One region of the Streptomyces sp. NPDC045968 genome, then DNA from elsewhere that is predicted to be linked to it. Evidence: riboswitches for the same ligand, from Rfam matches in the RefSeq annotation. Region 1 holds a riboswitch; the other holds the start of a gene.
What was found. Region 1 has a riboswitch for S-adenosylmethionine ahead of thrC (threonine synthase). Riboswitches for the same ligand answer to the same signal wherever they lie in the genome.
Positions count from the first base shown of each region.

Region 2: it holds a riboswitch for S-adenosylmethionine, as region 1 does, so the genes downstream of both, AC07FA_RS03950 (aminotransferase class V-fold PLP-dependent enzyme) here and thrC (threonine synthase) in region 1, are expected to answer to the same signal.

Region 1 covers NZ_JBWKLF010000017.1:26,576-32,508, forward strand. Annotated here, with positions in the region: gene groL (chaperonin GroEL) at 1-244, opposite strand, end outside; gene AC07FA_RS32765 (cold-shock protein) at 612-818, opposite strand; gene AC07FA_RS32770 (MoaD/ThiS family protein) at 1,228-1,506, opposite strand; gene thrC (threonine synthase) at 1,539-2,831, opposite strand; SAM riboswitch class I at 2,850-2,977, opposite strand; gene AC07FA_RS32780 (glucosyl-3-phosphoglycerate synthase) at 3,131-4,081, shown strand; gene AC07FA_RS32785 (hypothetical protein) at 4,119-4,346, shown strand; gene AC07FA_RS32790 (alpha,alpha-trehalose-phosphate synthase (UDP-forming)) at 4,413-5,792, shown strand; gene otsB (trehalose-phosphatase) at 5,769-5,933, opposite strand, start outside.
Region 2 covers NZ_JBWKLF010000001.1:910,728-916,660, forward strand. Annotated here, with positions in the region: gene qcrB (cytochrome bc1 complex cytochrome b subunit) at 1-1,618, shown strand, start outside; gene trpD (anthranilate phosphoribosyltransferase) at 1,743-2,807, shown strand; SAM riboswitch class IV at 2,889-3,005, shown strand; gene AC07FA_RS03950 (aminotransferase class V-fold PLP-dependent enzyme) at 3,179-4,555, shown strand; gene AC07FA_RS03955 (Lrp/AsnC family transcriptional regulator) at 4,642-4,923, opposite strand; gene AC07FA_RS03960 (rhomboid family intramembrane serine protease) at 4,920-5,672, opposite strand; gene AC07FA_RS03965 (hypothetical protein) at 5,835-5,933, shown strand, end outside.

The sequences.
Region 1 (5,933 bases):
CGTCCGTCTTCTTGGCGACCTCCTTGACCAGCTCCGCACCGATCTTCTCGTACGGGTCCTCGAGCTCGATCTCCTTGGCGATGGAAACACCATCGTTGGTGATCGTGGGCGCGCCCCACTTCTTCTCGAGGACGACGTTACGGCCCTTGGGGCCGAGGGTGACCTTGACGGCGTCGGCGAGCTGGTTCATCCCGCGCTCGAGACCGCGCCGTGCCTCCTCGTCGAACGCGATGATCTTGGCCATGTGAAGTGGTCCTCCCGGACAGGGGTGGATTCTCCGGACCGAGAGGCGCCCGCGACGGACGGCCAGCGTGCTGTGTGGTTCCTTGCCCCACGCAGCCTGCGGGCCTCACCGGCCCGGTCCAAGTTTCTGTCACTCTCACCTGGAGAGTGCTAACGCCAATGATTAGCACTCGACCCCTGCGAGTGCAAGCGTCCCCCTCCGGATGTGGACAACCGGGCGCGTCCGGAAGAGCGGCGATCACGGGGCCGCACAGGGGGCACCGGCCGTACGGACCCACGGGGTCGTACAGACGCACGGAGGGCCCGCACCCCCTTGGGGGTACGGGCCCTACGCGCGTGAGTAGTGTCGTTGGCCGACTGCGCCGAGCTCAGCCGACGGCGAGCTTGACCATGTCCGCCTGCGGCCCCTTCTGGCCCTGCGAGATCTCGAATTCAACTCGCTGACCCTCTTCGAGGGTGCGGTACCCGTCCATCTGGATCGCGCTGTAGTGGACGAAAACATCCGCACCACCGTCGACCGCGATGAAGCCGTACCCCTTCTCCGCGTTGAACCACTTGACGGTGCCCTGAGCCATGCCTAACTCCCCTATTACTGGCCCTTGCACAGGACCGCACTTCGCGGGCCCGGGTCAGAACTCACCCTCCGACAGGAGAGGGTGTGTGCGCCGGAACGCGTCGACCGCGGCCGAATGTATCTGCCCAACTGCCCTCTGCAACAGGTCAATCGGACGAGAATTCTGGGCACAGCCGATCGCCCCTTTATGGGGAATTCATGAGATTCCTGGGCAAGTCGGGCCTGACAAAGGCCACTTATGGCTCAAGGGGGTCGCACACTTTGGCTGCTTCTTATCGGGGCCGGGCGCATTCTCATATGCGGGCGGCACAGGCAGCGGAGGGGACTTCCCAACTCTACCGCGCCTAACCATGCAGAATTGCCCCCTCCGCTTCTCTCGCGGAGGGGGCAATGGTGGTGACGCTGCGAAGTCAGCAGCCGCCTGCGACGGCCGGGATGATCGAGACACCGGCACCGTCCGGGGTGGCCGCGTCCAGGCCGCCCTCGAAGCGCACGTCGTCGTCGTTGACGTAGACGTTCACGAAGCGGCGCAGCTTGCCCTGGTCGTCCAGGACGCGGGCGGCGATGCCCGGGTGGTTCTTCTCCAGGGAGTCGATGACCTCGGAGAGGACCGCGCCCTCGGCCGAGACCTCGGCCTGGCCGTCCGTGTAGGTGCGGAGGATGGTGGGGATGCGGACCTTGACGCTCATGGTGGGTGCCTTCCTCGGGTCTCGGCGGGTGGTCAGCTGGTGGCGAGGCCGGCGGCGCGGAACGCGTCCAGGCTCGGCCGGATCGTCGCGGTCGCCTGCGAGGTCGCGGCCACCGCGTCGAGCGTCTTGAGGCCGTCACCGGTGTTCAGGACGACGGTGGTCAGGGTCGGGTCGAGCAGACCCGCCTCGATCAGCTTCTTCGTCACGCCGACCGTCACCCCGCCCGCGGTCTCCGCGAAGATGCCCTCGGTGCGGGCCAGCAGCTTGATCGCGTCGACGATCTGCTCGTCGTTCACGTCCTCCACGGCCCCACCGGTACGGCGGGCGATGTCCAGGACGTACGGCCCGTCGGCCGGATTCCCGATCGCCAGGGACTTGGCGATCGTGTTCGGCTTCTGGGGGCGCACGACGTCGTGACCGGCCTTGAAGGCCACCGACACCGGGGAACAGCCCTCGGCCTGCGCGCCGAAGATCTTGTACGGCTTGTCCTCGACCAGACCGAGCTTGATGAGCTCCTGGAGCCCCTTGTCGATCTTCGTGAGCTGCGATCCGGAGGCGATCGGGATCACGAGCTGGTCGGGCAGCTGCCAGCCGAGCTGCTCGCAGATCTCGTACGCGAGGGTCTTGGAGCCCTCGCCGTAGTACGGACGCAGGTTGACGTTGACGAAGCCCCAGCCCTCGCCGAGCGGGTCGCCGATGAGCTCGGAGCAGAAGCGGTTGACGTCGTCGTAATTGCCCTCGATGCCGACCAGCTCACCGCCGTACACCGCGGCCATGACGACCTTGCCCTGCTCCAGGTCGTGCGGGATGAACACGCAGGACCGGAAGCCGGCGCGGGCGGCGGCGGCGCCCACCGCACCGGCGAGGTTGCCGGTGGAGGAGCAGGAGAGGGTGGTGAAGCCGAACGCGCGGGCGGCCTCGACGGCGATCGCGACGACCCGGTCCTTGAAGGAGTGCGTCGGGTTCCCGGAGTCGTCCTTGACGAACAGTCCACCGGTGACGCCCAGTTCACGGGCGAGGTTGTCGGCCTTGACCAGCTTGGTGAAGCCGGGGTTGATGTTGGGCTTGTCCGCGACATCGGCGGGGACCGGCAGCAGCGGCGCGTAACGCCAGATGTTGTTGGGTCCGGCCTCGATGCGCTTCTTCAGCTCGTCGGGAGAGCCGCTCGGCAGGTCGTACGCCACTTCGAGCGGCCCGAAACAGGACGCGCAGGCGAACAGGGGGCCGAGCTCGAAACGCTCGCCGCACTCGCGGCAGGAAAGCGCCGCGGCGGGACCGAGGTCCACAGTGGAAGGGGTGTTCGTCAGTTCAGTCTGGACAGCCATGCTGGCGGAGGCCCTTTCTCCTCATCTTCCTCATGGCGCATTTCGCCATGAGACGGATTTGGCACCTTCCCCACCGTGACCTCGCGGTCGATGGGGGGGTTGCCGGGACTTCAACGGGCCGTTCCCTCAGTCCCTCTGGATGAGCGCTGTGGCACTGGATCACCGATCCAGGCGTTTGTCGGCGGGCGGACCCCGAGATGCGAGGGTCGTCCGCGTTGCTCAAGACTGTAACCGAAGCCTCGGACGGTGGAGATAGTCGTCCGAACCGCGAGATGGATCACACGCAGGGAGATTCGACCGTGATCGAAGAGGTGGAACGTTGGCTGACCAGGCGTTCCTGGTCGGCCGCCGATCGTCCGCTGGATCGTCTCGCGGCCGCCAGGGCCCGGGACCCGCTCCGTGGAAGCATCAGCGTCGTCCTGCCCGCCCTCAACGAGGAGGAGACGGTCGGCGACATCGTGACGACGATCCGGCGCGAGCTCATGGAGCGCGTGCCGCTGATCGACGAGCTGGTGGTGATCGACTCCGGTTCGACCGACGCCACCGCGCGGGTCGCCACGGAGGCAGGCGCCCGGGTGGTGCACCGGGACGCGATCCTGCCCCGAATACCCGCCGTCCCCGGCAAGGGCGAGGTGCTGTGGCGGTCACTGCTGGTCACCAGCGGCGAGATCGTCTGCTTCATCGACGCGGATCTGAAGGATTTCTCCGCGGACTTCGTCTCCGGGACCGTCGGGCCGCTGCTCACCGACCCCTCGGTGCAGTTCGTGAAGGCGATGTACGACCGCCCGCTGGGAAACACCGCTGGTCAAGGTGGCCGCGTCACTGAACTGGTGGCACGCCCCGTGCTCAATCTGCACTGGCCGCAGCTGGCCGGTTTCGTCCAGCCGCTGGGCGGCGAGTACGCGGTGCGGCGTTCCCTGCTCGAACAGCTGCCCTTCCCCGTCGGTTACGGAGTGGAGCTGGGCCTGCTCATCGACTCGCTGCACCTGGTGGGGCTGGACGCGCTGGCACAGGTCGACGTCGGCGTACGCAAACACCGCCACCAGGACGGTCAGGCGCTGGGCCGGATGGCGGCGACGATCTACCGCACCGCGCAGCTCCGGCTCTCCCGGGGCCATCTGGTGCGGCCGGTGCTGACCCAGTTCGAGCGGGGCGAGAACGGCTTCGTGCCGTGCACCCATGTGGTGGACACGGAGGAGCGGCCTCCGATGCGTGACATCGAGGAGTACCTGTCCCGTCGCGCGGCGTAACCGATGAAGTCATAAAAGTTCCCTACATTTCACTTTTATGACTTTTCCTCGACTGGGGGCCGCTCCGCGCCGGTGGCGCCGGCTGCCCTCGTACGCCACCCCCCTGGCCGTGCTCGGCTCCGTCGCGCACGGCTCCCTGGCCGAGACCGGCGGCGACAGTGAGCGGCTGTGGCTGCTCGGTGGCCTCGGGCTCGCCCTGACCGGGGCCGGGGCGGTCGCCCGCGCGGCGGCCCGCGGCCGTGGGCGCGGACGCGACCGCGGCTGACCGGCGGAACGTGAGCGCGGCCGGACTCACGTTTGGGGGGTTACGGAACGGGCTAGGTTCCGGTACATGGTCTCCGAGCACGCTGCCCAGGTCCTCGTCGCGTCCAACCGCGGCCCGGTGTCGTACACCCGGGGCGAGGACGGCTCGCTCACATCGAAACGGGGCGGGGGCGGCCTCGTCTCCGGCCTCAGCGCCGTCGACGACAAGCTGTGGGTGTGCGCGGCCCTGAGCGACGGCGACCGGGAGGCGGTCAGGCAGGGGGTCGCCGAACCGGGCGTCCGGATGCTCGACATCGACGCCGCTCTCCACGCCGACGCGTACAACGGCATCGCCAACTCGGTGCTCTGGTTCGTCCACCACATGCTGTACCAGACGCCGTTGGAGCCCACGTTCGACGCGGAGTTCCGGCGGCAGTGGGCTTCGTACGAGGCGTACAACCGGGCCTTCGCCGAAGCGCTCGCCGAGGAGGCGGGCGAGGGGGCGGCGGTCCTCGTGCAGGACTACCACCTGGCGCTGGTGCCGGGCATGCTCCGAGAGCTCCGCGCCGATCTGCGGATCGGCCACTTCTCGCACACCCCGTGGGCGCCCGTCGACTACTTCCGCCTGCTGCCCGACGACATCGGCGAGCAGTTGCTGCGGGGCATTCTCGGCGCCGACCGGGCGGCGTTCCTCACCCGGCGGTGGGCCGACGCCTTCATCGGCTGCTGTACGGAGATCCTGGGCGGCACCGGCCGGACCCGGATCGGGGTGCACGGGCTGGGGGCGGACGCGGAGTTCCTGCGCCGCCGCTCGCACGAGGCGGACGTGGACGAGCGGATGGCGGCGCTGCGGGAGCAGGTGGGTACCGGCCGGCGGACGATCGTGCGGGTGGACCGCACGGAGCTCTCCAAGAACATCGTGCGCGGGCTGCTCGCGTACCGGGAGCTGCTGGAGGAGCACCCGGAGTGGCGCGAGCGGGTCTCCCATATCGCGTTCGCCTATCCCTCGCGGCAGGACCTCGCGGTGTACCGGGAGTACACGGCGGCGGTGCAGACGCTGGCCGACGAGATCAACGCGGCGTACGGGACGCCCGGCTGGACGCCGGTGATCCTGCACGTCAAGGACGACTTCGCGCGGTCCCTGGCGGCGTACCGGCTGGCCGACGTGGCGCTGGTGAACCCGATCCGTGACGGGATGAACCTGGTCGCCAAGGAGGTCCCCGTGGTCTCCGACGACGGCTGCGTTCTGGTGCTGTCGCGGGAGGCGGGGGCGTACGAGGAGCTGGGCGACGCCTCGATCGTGGTGAACCCGTACGACGTGTCCGCCACGGCCGAGGCGCTGCACCAGGCGCTGTCGATGCCGCACGACGAGCGGGCGGACCGCACGAAGGCGCTGGCCGCCGCTGCGACGGCGCTGCCGCCGCAGCAGTGGTTCCTGGACCAGCTAGACGCGCTGCGCGAGGGCTGACAGGAAACGGACGACGTCGGCCGGGCCCGGGACCACCAGGTCGGCCCGCTCGGCGAGTTCGGGCACCTCGGCGCCTCCGCTGCAGATCAGCAGGCCGGGGATGCCGTCCGGGCCCTCGGTGCGGAGCTTCTCCACCGCGCC
Region 2 (5,933 bases), on a different contig from region 1:
TGCGACAGACACGAAGCGCAAAGCGCCCGCCGGTGAGCGGGTGGCCGACTGGGCAGACGGCCGGCTCGGCATCTACGGCCTGGCCAAGGCCAACATGCGCAAGATCTTCCCGGACCACTGGTCCTTCATGCTGGGTGAGATCTGCCTCTACAGCTTCATCATCATCATCCTCACGGGTGTGTATCTGACGCTGTTCTTCCACCCCAGCATGAACGAGGTCGTGTACCACGGCTCGTACGAGCCGCTCCAGGGCATCCGGATGTCCGAGGCGTACGCCTCGACGCTGCACATCAGCTTCGACGTCCGCGGTGGTCTGCTCGTCCGGCAGATCCACCACTGGGCCGCGCTGATCTTCCTGGCCGGCATGTTCGTGCACATGATGCGCGTCTTCTTCACGGGCGCGTTCCGCAAGCCGCGTGAGATCAACTGGCTGTTCGGCTTCCTGCTGTTCGTCCTGGGCATGTTCACCGGGTTCACCGGTTACTCGCTCCCGGACGACCTGCTGTCGGGCACCGGTGTGCGCTTCATGCAGGGTGCCGTCCTGTCGGTGCCGGTCGTCGGAACGTACCTCTCGATGTTCCTGTTCGGCGGGGAGTTCCCCGGCGTGGACTTCGTCGGACGGTTCTACTCGGTCCACATCCTGCTGCTGCCGGGCATCATGCTCGGGCTCGTGGTCGCTCACCTGATCCTGGTCTTCTACCACAAGCACACGCAGTTCGCGGGCCCCGGCAAGACGAACAAGAACGTCGTCGGCATGCCGCTGCTGCCGGTGTACATGGCGAAGGCCGGAGGCTTCTTCTTCCTGGTCTTCGGTGTCATCGCCATCATCTCGGCGATCGCCTCGATCAACCCGATCTGGGCCCTCGGCCCGTACCGCATCGACCAGGTGTCGACCGGCGCGCAGCCCGACTGGTACATGGGCTTCTCCGAAGGTCTCATCCGTGTGATGCCGGGCTGGGAGATCAACCTGTGGGGTCACACGCTCGTCCTGGGTGTGTTCATCCCGCTGATGGTCTTCCCGCTGGTCCTGGTCGCGATCGCGGTCTACCCGTTCATCGAGTCCTGGGTCACCCGCGACAAGCGCGAGCACCACATCCTGGACCGCCCGCGCAACGTGCCCACCCGCACGGCGTTCGGCGTCGCCTGGATCACCTGGTACATGGTGCTGCTCGTCGGTGGTGGTAACGACCTGTGGGCCACGCACTTCCACCTGTCGATCAACGCCATCACCTGGTTCGTGCGGATCGCGTTCTTCGTGGCCCCGGTCATCGCGTTCATCGTCACGAAGCGGATCTGCCTCGGCCTCCAGCGCCGCGACAAGGACAAGGTGCTGCACGGACGCGAGTCCGGCATCATCAAGCGCCTGCCGCACGGTGAGTTCGTCGAGATCCACGAGCCGCTCAGCCCGGGTCAGCTGCACACGCTCACCGCGCACGAGCAGTACAAGCCGGCCGAGATCGGCCCCGCGGTCGACGAGAACGGCGTCAAGCGCAAGGTCTCTCCCATGGAGAAGCTGCGCGTCAAGCTCAGCAAGGGCTACTACGGCGAGGACAACCAGGTCGCCAAGCCCACCGCCGAGGAGTACAAGGAGATCACCAGCGGCCACGGCCACCACTGATCACCTGAACTGATCGCCACAGCGAGAGCCCCGTCCATCGAGTGGACGGGGCTCTTTGCCGCCTCCGGGGCTGGATAAGGTGGATGCCATCCCCTTATCGGCTTGTGGACCCCAGGAGCGGACCATGAACGTTGTGACCCCGGTCGGCGGCGACAGCGTGGCGGCTCGTTCCTGGCCGGGCGTGCTGAACCCGCTGCTGCGTGGCGAAAACCTGACCGCGGACGACACCGCGTGGGCCATGGACCGCATCATGAGCGGCGAGGCGACCGACGCGCAGATCGCCGGATTCGCCGTCGCGCTGCGGGCCAAGGGCGAGACGGTCGACGAGGTCACCGGCCTCGTACGGACGATGTACGCGCACGCCAACACCATCCACGTACCGGGCCGTACGGTCGACATCGTGGGCACCGGCGGCGACCTGGCCAAGACGGTCAACATCTCCACCATGTCGGCGATCGTCATCGCGGGCGCCGGTGCCAAGGTCGTCAAGCACGGCAACCGCGCGGCCTCCTCGGCGAGTGGGGCATCCGACGTCCTGGAGAAGCTCGGCGTCAACCTAGAACTGACGCCGCAGCGGGTCGTGCAGGTCGCGGAGGAAGCGGGCATCACCTTCTGCTTCGCGGTGAAGTTCCACCCCGCTCTGCGGTACGCGGCCAAGGCCCGCAAGGAACTCGGTGCGCAGACCACGTTCAACATCCTGGGCCCGCTCACCAACCCGGCCCAGGTGCGCTCCCAGGCCGTCGGCGTCGCCGATCTCCGGATGGCGCCCATCGTGGCGGGCGTGCTCGCGGACCGGGGCAACTCGGCGCTGGTCTTCCGCGGCGACGACGGCCTCGACGAGCTGACCACCACGGCGACCTCACGGGTCTGGGTGGTCCGGGACGGTGCGGTGCGCGAGGAGGCGTTCGACCCGCGTGACGTCGGCCTGGAGATGGTCCCCGTGGAGGCCCTGCGCGGCGCCGACGCCTCGTACAACGCGGACGTGGCCCGCCGGCTGCTCGACGGCGAGACGGGCCCGGTACGCGACGCGGTGCTGCTCAACACAGCGGCCGCGCTGGTCGCCCTGGACGCGGGGGCGGGCACGCTGAACGAGCAGATCGCCGCCGGGATCGTACGGGCCACCGAGTCGATCGACTCCGGTGCGGCCAAGCGGGCGCTGGAGCGCTGGGTGGCGGCCAGCAACGCCTGACACGGGCACGGTGGGCGAGGCGCGGTCCGGATAGCGGACCGCGCCTTGCGTCTGTCCGTACGTATGGCAAGATGCTGCGCAGGTCATGAGTGACAGCGAATAGGCCCCGGCTCGCTGTCCGGCAACCCTCCGTCCGTGGCGGGGTGCCCCGGGTGAAGACCAGGCCGCAGGCAGCGAGGTCTGCGGCAAGCGCGGGCCCCTCGGCATCTGTGAATGCCAACCCCCGGGGTCCTGGTCCCTAGGGAGTCTCTTGTGAGCAAGCGAATGCGTTAGGGCCTCTCCGCCCTCCTCCGCGCACCCTTTTCTCTTCTCCTGCGCTGCCGCGTATCCGTCGGCGCGCGGAATTCGCCTGCCTGTTACGGGAGTTCGCCATGTCTGTCTCCGCCGCTGCCCTCGACCAGTCCGTTTGTGCCCCGCTGCCGGTTCTGGGCAAGGACGTCACTGTTCCTCTCGTTACCGGTGGCGAAGTCACCTATGCCGCCCTCGACTACGCGGCCAGCGCCCCCGCGCTCCAGCGGGTGTGGGACGACGTCGCCGCGTACGCCCCGTACTACGGCAGCGTCCACCGGGGTGCCGGTTACCTCTCGCAGCTCTCGACGGACCTCTTCGAGAACAGCCGCACGACCGTCGCGGAGTTCCTGGGCTGCCGACCGGACGACCAGGTGATCTTCACCCGCTCGACGACCGACTCCCTCAACCTGCTCGCTGCCGCGATCCCCGCGGACTGCCAGGTGTTCGTCTACGAGACCGAGCACCACGCCTCGCTGCTGCCGTGGCGCGACGCCCGGGTGACCTACCTCAACGCCCCCCGTACCCCGGGGCAGGCCGTCGAGGCCCTGGAGCGCGCGCTCGCCGAACGCGACCCGCACGGCCCGGCGCTGGTCTGCGTCACCGGCGCCTCCAACGTCACCGGCGAGCTGTGGCCGGTCAGGGAACTGGCCGCCGCCGCCCACGCCCACGGCGCGCGGATCGTGCTGGACGCCGCACAGCTCGCCCCCCACCACCCGGTGGACATCGCGGAGCTGGACGTCGACTGGGTCGCCTTCTCCGGACACAAGCTGTACGCGCCGTTCGGCTCGGGAGTCCTCGCGGGCCGCGCCGACTGGCTCCAGGACGCGGAGCCGTACCTGGCCGGCGGCGGCGCCTCGCGCAAGGTCGCCCGGCGCACCGACGGCGGTGTGGACGTGGAGTGGCACACCACCGCGGCCCGCCACGAGGCCGGTTCGCCCAACGTCATCGGCGTCTACTCGATCGCCTCCGCCTGCAAGGCGCTCACCGAGGCGGGCTTCGACACCCTCGTCGCCCGCGAGCAGCACCTCGTCTCGGTCGTCCGCGCCGGGCTCGCCGAGGTCCCCGAGGTCCGGGTGCTCTCCCTGTTCGGCGACGACGCCCCGCGGGTCGGCGTCATCTCCTTCGTCGTCGACGGCTGGAACAGCTCGCACTTCGCCGCCGCGCTCTCCGCGGAGTACGGCATCGGCGTCCGCGACGGACTGTTCTGCGCCCACCCGCTGGTGCGGACCCTGCTGGGCAGTGACGCACAGGACCCGGGCGAGTGCGGCGCCCCGGAGGCCGCCCCGGGCGAGCGGTCGCTGAACGCCATCCGGGTCAGCTTCGGTGCCGGTACGCCGGACGAGCACGTCGAGCGTTTCGTACGGGCGGTCAAGGAGCTGGTCCGCGAGGGCGCCCAGTGGAAGTACCGCACGGAGGACGGCCGCTGCGTCCCGGACCGCGGAACGGCTCAGGTCTGACGGGACCACAGCACTTCGGCCGGGTACGGGAAGCCCGTACCCGGCCGGAACGCTGTGGCCCAGGACAGCTCCTGGGCCTGCACGGCCTAGGCGTCCAGGCCGATCGCGAAGGCCGCTTCGAGGTCGTGCTGCGAGTACGTACGGAACGCCACATGCGTGTCGGTTCCCTCGACGCCCGGGATCTTGCTGATCCGGCCGGGGATGACATCGGCGAGATCGTCGTGCTTGGCCACGCGGACCATGGCGATCAGGTCGTACGTACCGGTGACCGAGTAGACCTCGCTGACACTGTCCAGCGCGGCGATGGCCTCGGCGATCTCCGGAATCCGGTCCACGCTGGTTTTGATGAGCACGATCGCGGTGATCACGGCTGGCTTTCTCCCTCGGTGGCCGTGGCTGGAGACTTCACTCTAGCCCCACGGCGATAGCACACCCAGGCGTAGAGGAACCCGGCGGCGAAGCCCGCAACATGGGCGAGATACGCCACGCCCGGACTGTTCCCCACACTCTGTGCCGCCAGCCACTGAAGGATGAACCAGAAGATCAGCACGATCCAGGCGGGGAAGCGCAGCGGCAGGAAGAAGAGGAACGGGAAGATGCTCGTGACCCGCGCTCTGGGGAAGAGACAGAGGAACGCGCCGAGCACCGCGGAGATCGCCCCCGACGCGCCGACCAGCGTCTGGTCGGACTCGGCGTGCGCCGCCGCGTAGACGAGCAGGGCCAGATAGCCGCAGCAGACGTAGAAGACGGCGAACCCGAGGTGGCCCATGCGTTCCTCGGCCATCGCCCCGAAGACGTACAGGAACAGCATGTTGCCCAGCAGATGCAGCCAGCTGCCGTGCACGAAGAGCGCGGTGAGCGGGGTGAGCAGGGCGCGCGCCGAGCCGTCCCACAGTTCGCTGGGGATCACGCCCCACCGCTCGAAGTACGCGGCCTGCGCTGCGAGCAGCCGGTCGGCGGCCCCGTACGAGGGGTTGAACCCGGACAGCGGGCTGATCAGGAACACGGCGCAGCACAGGGCGATGAGCCCGTAGGTGACGGGCGCTCCGTTCGCCGAGGCCGCCCTCCGGATCCTCCTGGCCTTGTCCCGCCAATCGACTTCCCGGCCATCGATCATGCACAGAGCATGACGCACCGGGGGAGAACGGGACAGACCGCCTCGCCGTGTCTATGGGTATGCGCGAGGCCGTAGGGTTACGACAGGACATCCGCAGTTCGACGGCGCACCGCGAGATCGTTGAAACAGACAGCTCGACGCACGACGAAAGAGGACGCAACGATGACGACGGTTCCCATGCCGACCGACGGGACCCGCTGGCGCTGCACGCTCTGCGGAAACCTCACCCGGTTCGACGTGACCCGCTCCTCCAAGGTCGTG